Regions from separate parts of the Streptomyces sp. NPDC050485 genome, predicted to be linked through region 3. Evidence: riboswitches for the same ligand, from Rfam matches in the RefSeq annotation. Region 3 holds a riboswitch; each other region holds the start of a gene.
What was found. Region 3 has a riboswitch for cobalamin ahead of ACIBK6_RS08715 (HoxN/HupN/NixA family nickel/cobalt transporter). Riboswitches for the same ligand answer to the same signal wherever they lie in the genome.
Positions count from the first base shown of each region.

Region 1 (6,575 bases), 400 kb from region 3:
ACATCCACTCCAGCTGGGCGGTGCGGTCGTAGGCCTGGGCGAGGCCGGTTCCGTACGTGACGGTTCCGTGGTTCTGGAGGAGGCATCCGGTGCGGCCCGCCAGCGCCCGCAGCATGTTCTCGGCCAGTTCCTCGCTGCCGTACAGGGCGTACGGAGCGACCCGCACCGCGCCGCCGAGGGCGGCCGCCATGTAGTGGACCAGCGGCAGTTCGCGGACGAGGGTGGACACGGCCGTGGCGTGCACGGCGTGGGTGTGGACGATGGCCCGGGCGTCGGTGTTCCGGTACACGGCGAGGTGCATCGGGATCTCGCTGGTGGGCCGGAGCGCGCCCATGACCTGGCGGCCTTCGAGGTCGACGGCGACCGTGTCGGCGGGGCCGAGCCGGTCGTAGGGGACGCCGGTCGGGGTGACGAGGACCAGATCGCCGACGCGTACCGACACATTGCCCGAGGTGCCGACGACGAGTCCTTCCGCGGCGGTCCTGCGCGCGGTGTCGATCAGTTCGGCCCAGGCTACGGCGGTCGCCGCCTCGTCACTCATGCGGCTGATCCTGCCAGGCCGGTCGCGACCGGGGCACGGCGGCAGAACGGCGATCTTCCACTGACCTCCGGGCGTTTGTTCCGTACATCGGGTTGTACATCTGTTCCGTACATCGGACTGCACATCGGGATTCCGGGGGACACCATGGCGCGCGACCGCAACCCGATTCGACGTGGCGGCCGGGCGCTGCTCGCGGCGTCGCTGGCCGCGCTGACCGCGGGCTCGCTCGCGCTCACCGCACTGCCCGGCGCGTCGGCCGCGGACAAGCCGCTCGGCCACGATGTCTCCTCGCACCAGAAGAACGTCGACTGGGGCTCCGCGATGGGCCGGGGCGCCTCGTTCGTCTACGTGAAGGCGACCGAGTCCACGACGTACCGCAATCCCTACTTCGGCCGGCAGTACGACGGTGCCCGGCAGGCGGGTCTGGTCCGGGGCGCCTACCACTTCGCGGTGCCCGACCAGTCGTCCGGCCGGGCGCAGGCCGCGTACTTCGTGCGCAACGGGGGCGGCTGGCGGCGCGACGGCTGGACGCTGCCGCCCGCGCTCGACCTGGAGCACAACCCGTACGGCAAGGACGCCAAGGGCGGCAGCAGCGACACGTGCTACGGGCTGAGCCCGGCCGCGATGACCGGGTGGATCACCGGGTTCAGCGACGAGGTGCGGCTGCGCACCGGCCGCCGTCCGGTGATCTACACGACCGCACGCTGGTGGAACGACTGCACCGGCGGCAGCCGGGCCTTCGCCGCGACCCACGCCCTGTGGCTCGCCCGGTACGCCGCGACGCCGGGCGCGCTGCCGGCCGGCTGGTCGTACTGGACGTTCTGGCAGTACGCCAACGGCAGCGGCAGCCTTCCGGGTGATCAGAATCTCTTCAACGGGACTTTCGCGCAGCTGAAGCGGCTCGCGGCGGGCTGAGAGGCGGCTCGCGGTGGGCCGAGAGGGTTGAGAAGCGGCCACATACACCGCCACGCCCGCCTCAGTTCATCTTCCGTTCATCCAGGTTACTTACGTTCGTCCAGCCACTGACGTCGAACGATTGCCTGGGTAAATGGAACACATGACACTGCTGCTCGCGATTGTGATCGCAACAGCTCTCGTGTTCGATTTCACGAACGGTTTCCACGACACCGCCAACGCGATGGCCACCACCATCTCGACCGGCGCCCTGAAGCCCAAGACGGCGGTCGCCATGTCCGCCGCGCTCAACCTGGTCGGCGCGTTCCTGTCAGTGGAGGTCGCCAAGACGATCTCCGGCGGGATCATCGACGAAAAAGGCATCAGAACCGAGGTGATCTTCGCGGCGCTGGTCGGCGCCATCCTGTGGAACCTGCTGACCTGGCTGCTCGGCCTGCCGTCCAGTTCCTCGCACGCCCTGTTCGGCGGACTCATCGGCGCCGCGGTCATGTCGGCGGGCTGGTCCTCGGTGCACGGCTCGACCGTCGTCACCAAGGTGCTGCTCCCCGCGGCCGCCGCCCCGCTCGTCGCGGGCGTCGCCGCACTGCTCGCCACCAAGCTGACGTACCGGATCAACCGCCGCACCGGCGAGAAGGCCACCGCCAAGGGCTACCGCGCGGGCCAGATCGCCTCCGCCGGCCTCGTCTCGCTCGCCCACGGCACCAACGACGCCCAGAAGACGATGGGCATCATCACCCTCGCCCTGGTCGCGAGCGGTGTGCTGCACCCGGGTGCGAACCCCCCGCTGTGGGTCATCGTCTCGGCCGGCCTCGCCATCGCGCTGGGCACCTACCTCGGCGGCTGGCGCATCATCCGCACCATGGGCAAGGGCCTCACCGAGCTCAGGCCGCCGCAGGGCTTCGCCGCCCAGACCGGCGCCGCCGCGGTCATCCTGACCTCCTCGCACCTCGGCTTCTCGCTCTCCACCACCCAGGTCTGCACCGGCTCGGTCATGGGCGCGGGCCTCGGCCGCAAGGGCGGTGTGGTCCGCTGGTCCACCGCCACCCGCATGGTCGTCGCCTGGTGTCTGACGCTGCCGGCGGCCGGACTGGTCGGCGCGGGCGCGGAGTTCCTCACCCGGCAGGGCACGTGGGGCATCGCCGCCGTCGCGGTGCTCCTGGTCGCCGGTGCGGGCATCATCTGGTCGCTCTCGCGCCGCCAGCCCGTCGACCACACCAACGTCACCGCCGACGCGCCCGCCGAAGCGGCCGAGCCCGCCGGTGTCATCACCACCGCGATCGCCGCGGTCACCCCGCCGCCGACCGGCGCCGCCGCCGCGGCCACCGACCTCAAGGCCACGATCCAGGCCCCGGCCCCGGTGACCCCCGCCGACCCGCCCCGCCCGGCGACGGTCTGACCAGGTACAGGTAAGGAATCCTCATGCACATCGACTGGGCGGCTCTCGGCTCCGTCTTCGGCGTCAGCCTCGTGGTGACCGTCGGCCTGGTGGGCCTGTTCACCCTCGGCATCGTCGGCCTCGCCAAGCAGGAGGCCGCGGCCGCCGGCTCCGGCAACGTGGCCCTGGCGCGCACGAGTGCGTACGCCTGCTTCGCGCTCTGCGCGGCGGCCGTCGGGTACGGGATCTACTTGATCGTCGGCTGACCCGCACCGCACTCGCGAACCGCCCTCCGGCTCCGTCGGGGGGCGGTTCGCTGTGTGTCTCGGCACACTCTCGCGCCGCAGGTCAACGGCAAGTTGACGGGTGTTCTCGGTGCGTGGTGGACTGCACCGGCCAGCTACGGCGGCAGAAGAGGAAGCAGGTGCGAATCCGGCGCGGTCCCGCCACTGTCACCGGGGAGCCAATCCCCGCGAGCCAGGAACTCTCACCGCCGGTCACGTCGTACCAGGGCGCGGACACCCTGAGTGAGGACATACCGCCATGCGCGCCTGCCTGTTGAGAATCACCGCAGTTCCACGCGACGGCCTGGCGGGCTGAGCCCGTGCGGGCCGATCGCAGCTTCGCGTACGGCGCCACGGCCGGACTCCTCGGCGACCTCCTGCTCGGCGATCCGCGCCGTGGGCATCCGGTCGCCGCGTTCGGGCGGGCGGCCGGCGCCGTCGAGCGCGTGCTGTGGCGCGACCACCGCGGGTGGGGCGCGCTGCACACCGTCGTGTGCGCGGGCGGCGCCGCGGGCGCCGCTGCCCTCCTTTCCCGCGCCGTACGAGACCGTCCCGCCGCGGCCGCCGCGCTGACCGCCGCCGCCACCTGGATGGTGCTGGGCGGCACTTCGCTGGGCCGCGAGGCGCGGGCCATCGGCGGCGCGCTGGCCGCGGGCGATGTGGAGGTGGCCCGGGAGCGGCTGCCGCACCTGTGCGGGCGCGACCCGCAGTCCCTGGACGCGGACGGGATGGCCAGGGCCGTCGTGGAGTCGGTCGCCGAGAACACCTCGGACGCGGTGGTCGGCGCCCTGGTGTGGGGCGCGCTGGCCGGAGTGCCCGGGCTCGTGGGGTTCCGGGCGGTCAACACCCTGGACGCGATGGTCGGGCACAAATCGGCCAAGTACCGCAGGTACGGCTGGGCTTCGGCGCGCCTGGACGATGTCGCGGGCTGGCCGGGCGCCCGGCTCACCGCCGTCCTCGCTGTGCTCGCCGGGCCGGACACGAGGGGCGCCATACGGGCCTGGCGCGCCGATGCCGCCCGGCACCCGAGCCCCAACGCGGGCCCGGTCGAGGCCTCGTTCGCGGGGGCCCTCGGCGTACGCCTGGGCGGCACGCTCTCCTACGGAGGGCGCGTCGAGCACCGGCCGGTCCTGAACGCATCCGGGCGGGCCGTCGAAGTCGCGGACATCGAGCGGGCGGTACGGCTCTCGCGCCGGGTGGGCTGGCTGACGCTGGCCGCCGCCGTCGCCACGAGGGCCGCTGTGAGGAAGGGACGTACATGGGTGGCGGGCTGCTGATCGCGGGCACGACCTCCGACGCGGGCAAAAGCGTCGTCACGGCCGGGATCTGCCGCTGGCTGGTGCGCCAGGGCGTCAAGGTCGCGCCCTTCAAGGGGCAGAACATGTCGCTGAACTCGTTCGTCACACGCGGGGGCGCGGAGATCGGGCGGGCGCAGGCGATGCAGGCGCAGGCGGCGCGCGTGGAGCCGAGCGCGGTCATGAACCCGGTGCTGCTCAAGCCGGGGAGCGACCGTTCGAGCCAGGTAGTGCTGATGGGCAGGCCCGTGGGCGAGTTGAGCGCCCGCGGCTACCACGGAGGCAGGCAACAGGCACTGCTCGGCACCGTCCTGGAGTGCCTGGAGGAGCTTCGGGGCACGTATGACGCCGTGATCTGCGAGGGGGCGGGCAGCCCGGCCGAGATCAATCTGCGGCGGACCGACATCGTCAACATGGGTATCGCGCGGGCCGCGCGGCTGCCCGTGGTCGTGGTCGGCGACATCGACCGGGGCGGGGTGTTCGCCTCGTTCTTCGGGACGACGGCGCTACTGAGCCCCGAGGACCAGGCGCTGATCGCCGGGTACGTCGTCAACAAGTTCCGGGGCGATGTGTCCCTGCTTGAGCCCGGCATCGAGATGCTGCGCGGCCTCACCGGCCGGCCCACCTACGGGATCCTGCCGTACGCCCACGGCCTCGGCATCGACGAGGAGGACGGCCTCAGGGTGTCGATGCGCGGGGCGGTGCGCGAATCGGTCGTGGCGCCGCCGGTCGGCGAGGACGTGCTGCGCATCGCGGTGTGCGCGGTGCCGCTGATGTCCAACTTCACGGACGTCGACGCGCTCGCCGCCGAACCCGGCGTGGTCGTCCGCTTCGTGGACCGGCCCGAGGAACTCGCCGACGCGGACCTGGTGGTGGTGCCGGGAACGCGCGGCACGGTCCGCGCGTTGGAGTGGCTGAGGGAGCGGGGGCTGGCGGCAGAGCTGGTGCGCAGGGCGGCCGAGGGGCGCCCGGTGCTCGGAATCTGCGGCGGTTTCCAGCTGCTCGGCGAACACATCGAGGACGAGGTCGAGTCGAAGGCGGGCTCGGTGGCGGGCCTCGGCCTGCTGCCCGTACGGGTGCGGTTCGCCGCCGAGAAGACGCTCGCGAGGCCCGTCGGCGAGGCCTTCGGCGAGCAGGTGGAGGGGTACGAGATCCACCACGGCGTCGCCCAAGTCCTGGGCGGGGAAGCCTTCTTGGACGGTTGCCGGGTGGGCGCGGTCTGGGGCACGCACTGGCACGGCTCGCTGGAGAGCGACGGGTTCCGGCGCCGGTTCCTTGAGCAGGTCGCCCAGGCCGCGGGCCGCCGGTTCGTGCCCGCCCCCGACACGTCGTTCGGCGCGCTGCGCGAGGAACAGCTGGACCGGCTCGGCGACCTGATCGAAGAACACGCGGACACCGACGCCCTGTTGAGGCTGATCGAGCAGGGCCCGCCCGCCGGGCTGCCGTTCATCCCGCCGGGGGCGCCGTGAGCGCGCCCCGCAGAGCCGGCGAGAGCCTGCCGCACCCCCTGCCCGGCCCCGCCGGCAACGATCGACCGCCCCTCGAAGGAGTGATCAGCACATGAGCACCCGGTATCCGTTCACCGCCGTCGTCGGCATGGACGACCTGCGCCTTGCGCTGCTCCTGAACGCCGTCAGCCCGGCCGTGGGCGGTGTCCTCGTCCGGGGCGAGAAGGGCACCGCGAAGAGCACGGCCGTCCGGGCCCTCGCGGATCTGCTGCCCGAGGTGGCGGTGGTGGCGGGCTGCCGCTTCAGCTGCGACCCCGACGCACCCGACGCGCAGTGCCCGGACGGGCCGCACGAGGCCGGACCGGGCGCCGCCCGCGCCGCGCGCATGGTCGAGCTCCCGGTGGGCGCCTCCGAGGACCGCCTGGTGGGCGCCCTCGACATCGAGCGCGCCCTCGGCGAGGGCGTGAAGGCCTTCGAGCCGGGCCTGCTCGCGGACGCCCACCGCGGCATCCTGTACGTGGACGAGGTCAACCTCCTGCACGACCACCTCATCGACCTGCTGCTCGACGCCGCCGCCATGGGGTCCTCGTACGTCGAGCGCGAAGGCGTCTCCGTACGGCACGCCGCGCGGTTCCTGCTCGTGGGGACGATGAACCCCGAAGAGGGCGAGCTGCGGCCGCAGTTGCTCGACCGGTTCGGCCTGACCGTCGAGGTCGC
Region 1 covers NZ_JBITHR010000003.1:62,459-69,033, forward strand. The annotation lists gene ACIBK6_RS06885 (class II aldolase/adducin family protein) at 1-541, opposite strand, end outside; gene ACIBK6_RS06890 (lysozyme) at 686-1,456, shown strand; gene ACIBK6_RS06895 (anion permease) at 1,590-2,852, shown strand; gene ACIBK6_RS06900 (hypothetical protein) at 2,876-3,097, shown strand; cobalamin riboswitch at 3,197-3,339, shown strand; gene ACIBK6_RS06905 (cobalamin biosynthesis protein) at 3,436-4,392, shown strand; gene ACIBK6_RS06910 (cobyric acid synthase) at 4,374-5,879, shown strand; gene ACIBK6_RS06915 (putative cobaltochelatase) at 5,971-6,575, shown strand, end outside.
Region 1: it holds a riboswitch for cobalamin, as region 3 does, so the genes downstream of both, ACIBK6_RS06905 (cobalamin biosynthesis protein) here and ACIBK6_RS08715 (HoxN/HupN/NixA family nickel/cobalt transporter) in region 3, are expected to answer to the same signal.

Region 2 (6,575 bases), on a different contig from region 3:
GCCTTCGCGGACCGGCGCCTGGAAATCCTCACGGAGCGCGTGCGGGTGAGGGACCGGCTGGCTTCCGGGTCCCCGCTCGACTTCTCCCTCACCACCGCACGCATCCGTGCCGACGACTCCTGGCGGGTGGCACCCCCGGCACCCGGCCTGACCGACCGCCGCGTGGAGATCACCGGGCCGCCGGACCGCCGGATGACCGTCAACGCCCTCAACTCGGGTGCGCAGGTATGGATGGCGGACTTCGAGGACGCCACCTCGCCCATCTGGGACAACATCGTCGGCGGCCAGCTCAACCTGGTCGACGCCATGGAACGCCGCATCGACTTCACCACGCCGGATGGCAAGGAGTACCGGCTCGGCGACGACCTGGCGACCATCGTCGTCCGCCCGCGCGGCTGGCACTTGACCGAGGAACACCTGGAGGTCGACGGCCGTCCCGCGCCCGCCTCCCTGGTGGACTTCGGGCTCTACTTCTTCCACTGCGCCCAGCGGCAGATCCGCGCCGGGTACGGCCCGTACTTCTATCTGCCGAAACTGGAGAGCCGCGACGAGGCACGGCTGTGGAACGACGTGTTCGTCCTCGCCCAGGACCTCCTCGGCATCCCCCGCGGCACGATCCGGGCCACCGTCCTGATCGAAACCGTCACCGCGGCCTTCGCCATGGAGGAGATGCTCTACGAGCTGCGCGAGCACAGTTCCGGCCTCAATGCCGGGCGCTGGGACTACCTGTTCAGCCTCATCAAGACCTTCGGGCACCGCACCGACTTCCTGCTGCCCGACCGGGCGAAGGTCACCATGACCGCCCCGTTCATGCGTGCCTACACCGAACTGCTGGTGCGCACGTGCCACAGACGCGGTGCGCACGCCATCGGGGGCATGGCCGCACACGTCCCCAGCCGCGACGCGCAGGCCAACGAGGCGGTCTTCGCCACGGTGCGGCTCGACAAGGAACGCGAGGCCGAAGACGGCTTCGACGGCTCCTGGGTCGCTCACCCCGCGCTCGTCCCGCTCTGCCGCGAGGTCTTCGACGGGGTGCTCGGCACCCGCCCGCACCAGATCGACCGCACCCGCAACGACGTCGAGGTGACGGCGACACAGCTCCTGTCCGTGCGCCGTATCAGTACGCCGCCCACATCCGAGGGGCTGCGCACCAACATCGCGGTCGCCGTGCGCTACTTCGCCGAATGGCTGCGCGGCCGCGGAGCCGTCGCCCTGCAGGGGCTGATGGAGGACGCCGCCACCGCCGAGATCGCCCGCGTGCAGATCTGGCAGTGGCTGCGACACCGCGTCGTCGAGCGCACCACGGTAGTGGAACTCCTGGAGGACGAACTCGCAGCCCTCGGCGCGGAGTACCCCTGGGCCGCCGTGGACGAGGTCCGCGCGCTCTTCGAACGGACCGCCCTGGCCGGTCCGTTGCCCGCCTTCTTCACCACCGATGCGTACAGCCGCCACTTGGTGCACCGTCTGGAGGGACAGTCATGACCAGAGTCATCAGCCGGATCGGCGTGGTGGGCGGCGGCCAGATGGGCGCCGGGATAGCCGAGGTCTGCGCCCGCGCCGGACTCGACACCGTCGTCTGCGAGGCAGACGCCATCGCCGCCCGCGGCGCACGGGAGCGGATCGCCATCTCGCTCGAACGCGCCGTCCAGCGCGGCAAGCTGGACCGCGTCACCGCCGAGGACGCGCTGGCCCGCACGGTCTTCACCGGCAGTCTTGACGACCTGGCCGACCGCCATCTCGTCATCGAGGCGGTGGTGGAGAGCGCGGCGGTGAAGACCGAGGTGTTCGCAGCCCTGGACAAGATCGTCGAGGATCCCGGGGCGATCCTCGCCACCAACACCTCCGCCATCCCGGTCATGCGCCTGGGCATGGCCACCCGGCGCGCCGACCGCGTTCTCGGACTGCACTTCTTCAACCCCGCCCCCGTCCTGCCCCTGGTCGAGGTCGTCTCCTCGCTGCACACCGCCCCGGAGACCGTCACCGCCGTACAGGACTTCGTCACGCACACCTTGGGCAAGACGGTCGTCCGCTCCCAGGACCGGGCCGGATTCGTCGTCAACGCACTGCTGATTCCCTACCTCCTCTCGGCGATCCGCATGGCCGAGTCAGGCTTCGCCACCGCCGCCGACGTGGACGCGGGCATGGAGCTGGGCTGCGCGCACCCCATGGGGCCGCTGAAGCTGGCGGACCTGATCGGCCTGGACACGGTCGCCTCCATCGCCGAATCCCTCTACGCGGAATTCAAGGAACCCCTGTACGCCCCGCCGCCGCTGCTCCTGCGCATGGTGGAAGCCGGGCTGCTCGGCCGCAAGAGCGGCCGCGGGTTCCACATCTACGACCGGGGCTGAGGGGCCCGGGTCTGCCGCCGGGGGCTGAGGGGCCCGCGGCTGCTGTGGAGTGGGGCGCGGAGCAGATAGCTGAGACTGCTCCGCGCCCCTTCACCCATGCGCCGGGGCCTCGCCCGCGTCTCATTTCGCATTCCGGAATATGAACAATGCTGTCCTGGATGCCATCTGCCCTCTACTGTGACCAGTGCAGCTGGTTCGCCCTGTCCACCAGACAGACGCGTCGTAAGAGGGAACCCGGTGGGAATCCGGGACTGCCCCGCAGCGGTGAGTGGGAACGACCGCCGTCATACGCACTGGATCCCTCCGCGGACCTGGGAAGCGACGGCCAGTAGGAACCTGCCTCGGCAGAGTGCCCACGAGTCCGAAGACCTGCCCGTTGCCCGCACGTGACCGATCGCGTGCGGACATCCCGGTGACCTCGTGGGCGGGTCGGCGTACATATCAGACGGAGCACCGTGCCAGTGGCGCGTGTGGGCTCCGTCCGGTTCGTCATCCCTTCGCGTCCGTGTCCCGTCTCCGGGATTCTCAGGAGTCATCTCGCGAAGGAGATTTCCGTGACAGCGAAGTCCGCAGCCGCGGCAGCACGGGCCACCGTGTACGGCTACCCCCGCCAGGGCGCGAACCGCGAACTGAAAAAGGCGATCGAGGGCTACTGGAAGGGCCGCGTCACCGCCGCCGCCCTGAAGGAGACCGCCGAGGGCCTGCGCCGTTCGAACTGGCAGCAGTTGGCCGACGCCGGTATCCACGAGGTGCCGACCGGTGACTTCTCGTACTACGACCACGTCCTGGACACCAGTGTCATGGTCGGCGCTGTCCCCCAGCGACACCGCGACGCCGTCGAATCCGACGCGCTCGACGGCTACTTCGCGATGGCCCGCGGCACCCAGGACGTCGCACCCCTGGAGATGACCAAGTGGTTCGACACCAACTACCACTACCTGGTGCCCGAGTTGGGGCCGGACACCCTCTTCACCGCCGACTCCACCAAGCAGGTCGCCGAACTGACGGAAGCCCTCGCGCTCGGCCACAGCGCACGCCCCGTCCTCGTCGGCCCCGTCACCTACCTGCTGCTCGCCAAGCCCACCCCCGGCATCGCCACCGACTTCGACCCGCTGACCCTCCTGGACCGGCTGCTCCCCGTGTACGCCGAGGTCCTCGCCGACCTGCGCGCGGCCGGTGCCGAGTGGGCGCAGTTGGACGAGCCCGCCCTCGTCCAGGACCGCACCCCGGCCGAGCTCAACGCGGCCGCCCGCGCCTACCGCGACCTGGGCACCCTCACCGACCGGCCCAAGCTCCTGGTCGCCTCGTACTTCGACCGGCTCGGGGACGCGCTTCCCGTCCTGGCGAAGGCCCCGATCGACGGCATGGCCCTCGACTTCACCGAGGCGGCCGGCGCCAATCCGGACGCGCTCGCCGCCGTCGGAGGACTGCCCGGCAAGCGTCTGGTCGCCGGCGTCGTCAACGGCCGCAACATCTGGATCAACGACTTCGAGAAGTCCCTGTCCACCCTCGGGACGCTGCTCGGTCTGGCCGACCGGGTCGACGTGGCGGCCTCCTGCTCGCTCCTGCACGTGCCGATCGACGCGGCGGCCGAGCGGGACATCGAGCCGCAGATCCTGCGCTGGCTGGCCTTCGCCCGCCAGAAGACGGCGGAGGTCGTCACGCTCGCGCGCGGCCTCACCGAGGGAGCCTCGGCGATCACCGCCGAACTCGCCGCCAACCAGGCCCGCTTGGCATCCCGGGCACACTCCCCCATCACCCGCGACCCGGCCGTCCGGGCCCGCGTGGCCGCCGTCACCGACACGGACGGCCGCCGCTCCGCTCCGTACGAGGAGCGGGCCGCGGCCCAGCGCGCCCACCTCAAGCTGCCGCTGCTGCCCACGACCACCATCGGCTCGTTCCCGCAGACCACCGAACTGCGCACGGCCCGCGCTGACTTGCGCGCGGGGCGCATCGACACCGCCGCGTACGAACAGCGCATCGAGAACGAGATCCGCGAGGTCATCGCCTTCCAGGAGAAGACCGGCATCGACGTCCTCGTGCACGGCGAGCCCGAACGCAACGACATGGTGCAGTACTTCGCCGAACAGCTCACCGGCTACCTCGCCACCCAGCACGGCTGGGTCCAGTCCTACGGCACCCGCTACGTCCGCCCGCCGGTCCTGGCCGGCGACATCTCGCGGCCCGAGCCGATGACGGTGCGCTGGACCAGTTACGCGAACTCGCTCACCGACCGCCCGGTCAAGGGCATGCTCACCGGCCCGGTCACCATGCTCGCCTGGTCCTTCGTCCGCGACGACCAACCGCTCGGCGACACCGCCCGCCAGGTCGCCCTCGCCCTGCGCGACGAGGTCAACGACCTGGAGGCATCAGGCACTTCGGTCATCCAGGTCGACGAACCGGCCCTGCGCGAAACCCTCCCGCTGCGCGCCGCCGACCACCCCGCCTACCTGGACTGGGCCACCGAGTCCTTCCGCCTCACCACCAGCGGCGTACGGCCGGACACGCAGATCCACACCCACATGTGCTACGCCGAGTTCGGCGACATCGTCCAGGCCATCGACGAACTCGACGCCGACGTCATCAGCCTGGAGGCCGCCCGCTCGCACATGCAGGTGGCCCGCGAACTGGCCGCACACGGCTACCCCCGCGAAGCCGGCCCCGGGGTCTACGACATCCACTCCCCGCGCGTCCCCTCCCCGGAGGAGGCATCCGCCTTGCTGCGCAAGGGACTTCAGGCCATCCCGGCGGACCGCCTCTGGGTCAACCCCGACTGCGGCCTCAAGACCCGCGGCTGGCCCGAGACCCGCGCCTCCCTGGAGAACCTGGCGACGGCGGCCCGTACCGTACGGGCGGAACTTGCTTGATTTTGAGCTGAGTCAAGGGCCGAGGGGTGGGCGCTCGCACCCCCTCTCGACCCTCCTACCCGTGAGGTCACCGCTTGTCCGGCCCCGAGCGGGCGCAGTACCTGCTGAGTCACCTGCCCTCTCAGGTGGTTTCGTCGTCGGTGACGATCCTGAACACGCCCTCGGCCAACAGTTTTTCGTCGAGGCGATTTCCCTCGAAGAATGCCACGCGCCGCTTGAGGCTGATGCCGTTGAACCGTCCCAGGATGCGCTTGGCCGCGTCGGCGAACCCCTCCTCCGTCGTGGCGACCGTGCCGATGGTGCCCTGCATCAGGTCTCCCGAGTGGGGGTCAACGAGGTTGCTCCACTCACCACTCGCGTTCCGGAACTGGATCAGAAAGGTATAGGTCTTATAGCCGGACATGCCGAAAACCGTACCGTAGCCTTGATCGGCGTAGGCGTTGTTCCCGCCGGAGAGCGAGATGGACCGTGCCAGTGCCCGCTGCGGAAGCAGAAGCGATATTCATGATCTATATCGACGGTCATGATCCAGATGCCGGGGAAGTCCGCCAGATCATGAAGGAGTTCGAGCGGGAGACGAGGCTCTGCCTGGCAGGCAACCACGTCGAACGCTGCCGTGGCGACGGCGATCTGGTCGAGGGGTACGGAACCTTCCTGGTCGACCTCTACGAGCGCCAGGGCAGGCTCTCGCACGGCGCGGCCGACCGGACGATCGTGCGTCGCCTCACGGTGAACGGAGTGGGACGGGTCGTGGCCGTGGTGCTCGCGCAGGAGTTCAACACGTGGGTGCGCGAGCTGATACCGCTTCACCTGGAACGACTCGCCGGGGCGGGGGAGTCCGCGGCTCGGCGGCCCGCGTTCTCCCGGCTCGGCGACGATCCGGCCCTGTCCTTCGTCGCGGGCGCACGGGACGGGGAGACACTCCAGTTCGGCGACCTCCAGATCACCGTGAGCCTGTTCCCGGAGACCGATCCGCAGCGCATCCGCGCGCTCATGCCCGGCGGCGATTATCCGCAGTTGCTCGCCGAACTGGGAATCACGGAGCAGGTGGAGGCCGAGGCTCGCCCCGCGGACCCCGACATCGCGCACTGGCTGCTCTGCGCGGACGGAAAGTTCCGCAGCGTCCACCTCGGCTACTTCAGCCCGTCGGGGACGAGGAGAAATGCGATTCTCCCCTATGACGTGCTGTCACCCGCGGATCAGCAATCGCTCAAGCGATTCATCTTCTGAGCCGGAATTGAGCCGGAATGGGGCGGGAGGCACGATGCGGAGAACGGCGGGCCAGCGGGCGGACTGTCCACACGGTCCACACCCGTACTCCTGCGGCCCACTCCACGAGGGCCTGTGCGTGCTCACCCAC
Region 2 covers NZ_JBITHR010000007.1:66,837-73,411, forward strand. The annotation lists gene aceB (malate synthase A) at 1-1,482, shown strand, start outside; gene ACIBK6_RS16340 (3-hydroxybutyryl-CoA dehydrogenase) at 1,479-2,348, shown strand; cobalamin riboswitch at 2,523-2,740, shown strand; gene metE (5-methyltetrahydropteroyltriglutamate--homocysteine S-methyltransferase) at 2,903-5,215, shown strand; gene ACIBK6_RS16350 (hypothetical protein) at 5,337-5,618, opposite strand; gene ACIBK6_RS16355 (hypothetical protein) at 5,720-6,445, shown strand; gene ACIBK6_RS16360 (CHAT domain-containing protein) at 6,564-6,575, shown strand, end outside.
Region 2: it holds a riboswitch for cobalamin, as region 3 does, so the genes downstream of both, metE (5-methyltetrahydropteroyltriglutamate--homocysteine S-methyltransferase) here and ACIBK6_RS08715 (HoxN/HupN/NixA family nickel/cobalt transporter) in region 3, are expected to answer to the same signal.

Region 3 (6,575 bases):
CGAGGCAGTGGTCGAGGTGCTTCTCGACGATCTCGCGGCCGAAGATCTCGTCCGCGCCGACACCGCAGTAGTAGCCGCCCTGCGCGGCCGGGAAGCCGTTGACCGGGAAGCCGAGCGGGCGGGCGCCGTCGAAGAAGGTGTACTCCTGCTCGATGCCGAAGATCGGCTCCTGCGCCGCGAACTGCTCGGCCACCGGGCGCAGCAGCGCACGCGTGTTGGACTCGTGCGGGGTGCCGTCGATGTTCAGGACCTCGCACAGGACGAGGATGTTCTCGCCGCCGCGGATCGGGTCCGGGCAGGAGAACACCGGCTTCAGGACGCGGTCCGAGGCGTGGCCCTCGGCCTGGTTGGTGCTGGACCCGTCGAAGCCCCAGATGGGCAGCTCGGCGACGGCGGCGGGCGAACCGGCCATGATCTTCGTCTTGGAGCGGAGCTTGGCGGTCGGCTCGGTGCCGTCGATCCAGATGTACTCGGCCTTGAACGTCACGGAAGCCATCCTTTGCGGGGAGCTGCGGGTGCCTGCGCGCTGCCACGCTGCGGCGCTGTTCTATGGCCGCAGCCTCACATCCCGGGATTTCCCGTCCGTTGCCCGTTTGTGAACCCGGTGTTACCGAAGCGCCCCGTGTAGAGGCCCGCCCCCGCCCCCGCGACCGTCGCATGCCGCCCCGCGCCCGCCTGCCCGTGCGGGTCACCGGGCAGACTGGTGACCATGAACCAGACCGGCGGCAGGACCCGCATCGGCCTTCTCGGCACCGGCCCCTGGGCCGTCGCCACCCACGCCCCGGCGCTCGCCGCGCACCCCGGCGTCGACTTCGCGGGCGTGTGGGGCCGGCGGCCCGAAGCCGCGGCCGCGCTCGCGGCGGAGCACGGGGTGACGGTGTACGAGAACGCGGACGCGCTGTTCGCCGACTGCGACGCGGTCGCCTTCGCGCTGCCCCCGGACGTGCAGGCCCCGCTCGCGGTGCGGGCCGCCGCGGCCGGCTGCCATCTGCTGCTCGACAAACCGGTCGCCACGAGCGTCGAGGGTGCCCGCGCGGTGGCCGCCGCGGCCGAGCGCGCCCAGGTCGCCTCGGTCGTCTTCTTCACCCTGCGGTTCGCACGGGAGACCGCCGCCTGGGTGGCCCGACAGGCCGCCGTGGACGGCTGGTTCACCGGCCGCGCCCAGTGGTACGGCTCGCTGTTCATACCGGGCGCCGACCGCGGCCCGTACGCCGCCTCGCCCTGGCGCGGCGAGAAGGGGGCCCTGTGGGACGTCGGCCCGCACGCGCTGGCCGTGCTCACCGGGGTGCTCGGCGAGGTGACCGGGCTGACGGCGGCGGCGGGCCCGGGCGACACCGCCCATCTGATCCTGCGCCACGCCTCGGGCGCCTCCAGCACCGCGGACCTGAGCTTCACCGCGCCGCCGGCGGCGGCGGGCGTCGAGGTCGCGGTGCTGGGGGCGGCGGGGGCGGCGGTGATGCCCGGGTGGAGCGGCGCGCTCGACGCGTTCGGCGCGGCGGTCGACGCCCTGCTCGGCGCGGCCCGCACCGGGGTGCCGCACCCGTGCGACGCCCGGTACGGGGCCCGGGTGACCGAACTGCTGGCCCAGGCGGAGGAGCAGCTCGGCAGAGGGTGACGCCGGACTGGTCAACTGCCGTGCGGATGGGGCAGTTGACCGGAGGAGGCCGCCGAGTCCGACGCATAGCGACCAACTTCCGTATGTGTGACGGCAGTTGACCGGATTCCACGCGCGAGTCCGGCGCCTACCGCCTCAGGGCTTCCCGTACCGCGTCGTCGGTGCGGGCCACCACCGCGGAGCCGTCGTCCGCCGTGATGATCGGACGCTGGATCAGCTTCGGGTGCTCGGCGAGCGCCGCCACCCAGCGCTCGCGCGCGGCCTCGTCGCGCGGCCAGTCCTTCAGACCGAGCTCCTTGGCAACGGGCTCCTGGGTGCGCGTGATGTCCCACGGTTCGAGGCCTAGCCGGCCGAGCACGGCCCGGATCTCCTCCTTCGAGGGCACGTCTTCGAGATAGCGGCGCACCGTGTACTCGACGCCCTCCGCGTTCAGCAGGGTCACCGCGCTACGGCACTTCGAACAGGCCGGGTTGATCCAGATCTCCATGCCGCCAGGCTACCCGCGCAGGGCCCCAAAGCCCGTCTGGCCAGCGCCGATTGTCAGTGCCTGGCAGTAAAATCGAGGGAGTAAGTGAGGGTTCCCGACTGTCCAGGAGGATGCCCATGACCGCTGCCGTACTCGCGTCGCACGCCCCGAAACAGCTGTCCCTTCAGCCCCTTCGCAAGGTGCCGCTGCCCGCCGGGCGGCCGCGGATGTGGTACGAGACCCACAACCGGCGTCTGAAGGCCATGCGGCTTGCCATCGCCCTGCTCGACACGGGTGTGTACCGGCCGGAGCAGGCGCCCAACCGGAAGATACGCACCACCGCCGCGCTCATCGGAGTGCATCCGCCGTCGGACACGACCTGCCGGATGGTGCGTGCGCTGATCCGCGACGGCCGCTGACCCGACGAGCTGACCCGACGAAGGGGGTCGTGCCTTCGGGCGTCCGAAGGCACGACCCTGCTTCCTTTCAGCAGGGCGGCTGTCGTGTCCCCTTCGGCAGGGCGGCCGTCCTGCTTCCTTTCGGCGGGGCGCCGTTCTGGCGGGCCGCGCGCTAACTTCCCGCCGCTGCCGCCGGATCGGCCGCGTACTCGTCGAGGAGGCGCGCGGTCGCCTCGTCCACCACCCGGTAGCGCACCACGCGCCCCTCCTTCTCGCCGGCGACCGCTCCGGCGGCCCGCAGCAGCCGCAGGGCCTGTGAGACGGCCGGGTCGCGCATGCCGGTCGCCACCGCCAGATCGGAGACGGCGAGCGGCCCTGCCCGGTGCAGGGCGAGCAGCAGCGCGAGCCGGTTCGGGTCGGCGAGCAGCGAGAACCGCTCCGCCCAGGCCCGTACGCGACCGGGGTCGCCGATCGCCGCGATGGCGTCGCAGACGCGGTGGCCGTCGATGGTGCGGTGGCCGGCGCGCTCGGCGGGGACGAGATGCATGCCCGCATCTTCGCAGGGGCGGGCCGGAGTTCCGCGTGTGATCTTCGATACCTGCACGGTTGTGCAGCTGTGCAGGCAACTCTCGTGCGTCTAGGGTGGTCCGGCCGTGGTGTTCGGGAAGACCGGTGCGAAACCGGAGCGGCCCTCGCCACTGTGATCGGGTTCCCCCAGGGGAGCTTCCGTCCCCCAGAACGCCACTGGCCAGCATCCACCTGGCTGGGAAGGCCGGGACGGACGCATCCGCCCGTCAGCCAGGAGACCGGCCGCGGCATCTCACGAAGTGATCCACGAGGTGCTGGAGCGTGACCGCATGACCCTGCCCATCCGCACGTCCCCCGAGGCGAGCGCCGCCTCGCCGTCCTTCCACTGGCGCCGCGAGGACACCGTCCGCACCGCCATTCTGCTGGTTGTCATAGCCGCACTCCACGTCGTCGCCTTCGGCGTCCTGTTCCTGCTCGTGGCCCCCGGGCACTACGAGATCGGCACCAAGACCTTCGGCGTCGGCCTCGGCATCACCGCGTACACCCTCGGCATGCGGCACGCCTTCGACGCCGACCACATCGCGGCCATCGACAACACCACGCGCAAGCTGATGGCCGACGGCAAGCGGCCGGTCTCCGTCGGCTTCTGGTTCGCGCTCGGCCACTCCAGCGTGGTCGTCATCATGGCGGCCCTGGTGGCCGGCGGCGCCCAGCTCGCGGGCACCCTCATGAACGAGAACTCCCGCACCCACCAGGCACTCGGCGTCGTCGGCACCACCGTGTCCGGCTCGTTCCTCTACCTGATCGCCGCGCTCAACCTGGTGGCTCTGTTCGGCATCCTGAAGGTGTTCCGCGCGATGCGCGAGGGCGCGTACGACGAGCAGGAGCTCGAAGCCCACCTGGACTCGCGGGGGTTCATGAACCGCATCCTGGGACGCTTCACCAAGTCCATCTCCCGGCCCGGCCAGATGTTCCCACTGGGCTTCCTCTTCGGCCTCGGCTTCGACACCGCGACCGAGGTCACCCTGATGGTGATGGCCGGCACGGGCGCCGCCGCCGGACTGCCCTGGTACGCGATCGTCTGCCTGCCGCTGCTCTTCGCCGCCGGGATGAGCCTGTTCGACACGCTCGACGGCACGTTCATGAACTTCGCGTATCAGTGGGCGTTCTCGAACCCGGTCCGCAAGGTCTACTACAACCTCACCATCACCGGCCTGTCGATCGCCGTGGCGTTCTTCATCGGCACCATCGAACTGGTCGGCGTCCTGCGCGAGAAGCTCGGCCTCGACGACCCGGTCAGCGGCTGGATCGCGGCGCTGAACCTGGACAACGTGGGCTTCGTGATCGTCGGCCTGTTCGTGGTGGTGTGGGCGGCGGCACTGGCGTACTGGCGCCTTGCGAAGGTGGAGCAGAAGTGGGCGGGGCGGACGGCGGACGCCTGAGCGCGCCCCCTCGGCGCCGGTGTCTGGACCCCGCCCGGGCCCGCGGTTCGGACACCGGCCCTCACCCGTCCCCGCCGCTGCGCGGCCCCGGCACGCCGCGGTCGTTCTGGAGCCGCCACAACTCCCTGAACAGCCCGTCCGCCGCGACGAGTTCGGCGAACGCGCCCTCCTGGATGACCCGCCCCCGGTCGAGTACGACGATGCGGTCGGCCACCGCGACGTTCGCCAGGCGGTGGGTCACCAGGACCACCGCCCGGTCCCGGGCGATCCGCCGCAGCCCGGTGAAGATGCGGTGCTCGGCGCGGGCGTCCAGCGCGCTGGTCGGCTCGTCCATCACCAGCAGCCCGGCCGGCCGGTGGAAGGCCCGCGCGATCGCGATCCGCTGCCACTGCCCGCCGGACAGCTCCACACCTCCGAACCACTCCCGCGCGAGCAGCGTGTCGAGCCCGCTGCGCAGCCCGTCGACCACCTCGGCGGCGCCGGAGTGGGCGGCGGCCCGGCGTACCGCCTCGTCACCCCCGTGCGGCTGCCCCAGCGTGATGTTGTCGCGCGCGGACATCGGCCAGTGCGCGAAGTCCTGCGGCACGACGGCGGTCTGCCGCCACAGGGCGAGCGGATCGCACCGCTCGACCGGCACCCCGTCCCAGGTCACCGACCCTTCCGTGGGCAGATAGAGCCCGGTGAGCAGTTTGCTGAGGGTGGTCTTGCCGGACCCGTTCTCGCCGACGAGCGCCAGCACCTCGCCCTTGCGCACCTCCACGGTCACCTTCTCCAGGGCGGGCCGGTCGCCGCCCGGATAGCAGAACGTCAGCGAGTCGGCCCGTACGACGTCCGGCGCGGGCGGTGCCAGCGGGCCGCGCCGCATCCGGTGCCCGCCGGCCTCCTCGATGAACTCCGCCCAGTCGTCCAGGTAGAGCCCGGTCCGGAACAGCCGGGTGCCGTACCCGACCACACCGCGCAGCGAGGAGGCGACCGTGCGCAGCGCGAACACCGCGGTGCCTGCCGACGCCACCGACATCCGCCCCGACGCGAGCAGCCAGGCCAGCGCGCCCCACACCACCCCGGCCGCGACACCGCCCGCGAGCGCCCCGAGCACCGAGTAACGGGCGCCCTGGTGCACGGCCTTGTCGGTCGCGGCGTCCACCCGCTGCCCGATCGCCCGGTACCTGTCGAGCAGGAACTGGGCCATCGTGCAGGACCGCAACTGGTCGGCGGTGTCCTTGTCGATCACGAACCAGCGCAGCAGACTCAGCGTCCGCCGCTGCGCGCTCATCGCCCGCGACGCCTCGTAGTGCACCCGCGCGGCCTTGACCCCGGCGATCCCCTGCGGCAGCGCGGCCAGCAACAGCAGGGGGAGCAGCGCGGGATGCAGTACGGTCACGACCCCGGCCGCCGCGACGAGCGAGGCCACGCACGCCATCAGGTCCTGCGAGTCGGTGAGCAGCTGCTGCGCGACCTCCGCGCCCCGGTCTGCCGCCTCCCGCTTGTCGTTGAACCCCGGCTGGTCGTACGCCGACAACTCGGCCCGTACGGCGGCCGCCAGCATCTGCATCTCGGCCTCGCGGGAGATCCGCGGCGAGAGCCGGCCGGAGATGTTGACCACCACGATCCCGAGCAGCGCGCGCAGCCCGGCCGCCGCCGCGAGCACCGCGATCGACGGCAGCGCCTCGCGCACCCGCTCGGTGATGTCGCCGCTCGCGATCAACGCGGTGATCGTACGCGTCGTGGCGAGCAGCCCGAACGCCTCGAAGAACCCCGACAGAGCCTGACAGCAGAGCAGCAGCACAACGGCCCGCCGGTCCACCCGCCAGGCCAGCGCCAGCGCCCTGCGCACCAGCTGGGGCAGCCGCCTGGCCATGCCCCGGGTGGTCACGGGATGGCGCTCCAGCACCTCCAACGAGCCCGACCGGTACCGCAGTTCCTCATCGACCGGCCGCTCACCCACATCCTCCGCCATGCCGCCCCCCTCCGCTCGGAATCTGCCCACTTTCCCGCACAAAGCGCCCAACTGCCCCTGCTTGTACGGTGATCCACCCGATAGGGGGGAGCGGAAACGCGGCGAGCCCCGCCGCCCGGAGGGGCAGCGGGGCTCGGGCGCGGTGAACCCGTGCGGTCTAGATGTCGAA
Region 3 covers NZ_JBITHR010000003.1:461,815-468,389, reverse strand. The annotation lists gene glnII (glutamine synthetase) at 1-487, opposite strand, end outside; gene ACIBK6_RS08735 (Gfo/Idh/MocA family protein) at 710-1,615, shown strand; gene ACIBK6_RS08730 (arsenate reductase family protein) at 1,743-2,102, opposite strand; gene ACIBK6_RS08725 (hypothetical protein) at 2,219-2,500, shown strand; gene ACIBK6_RS08720 (ArsR/SmtB family transcription factor) at 2,652-3,026, opposite strand; cobalamin riboswitch at 3,106-3,309, shown strand; gene ACIBK6_RS08715 (HoxN/HupN/NixA family nickel/cobalt transporter) at 3,337-4,449, shown strand; gene ACIBK6_RS08710 (ABC transporter ATP-binding protein) at 4,511-6,406, opposite strand; gene glnA (type I glutamate--ammonia ligase) at 6,564-6,575, opposite strand, start outside.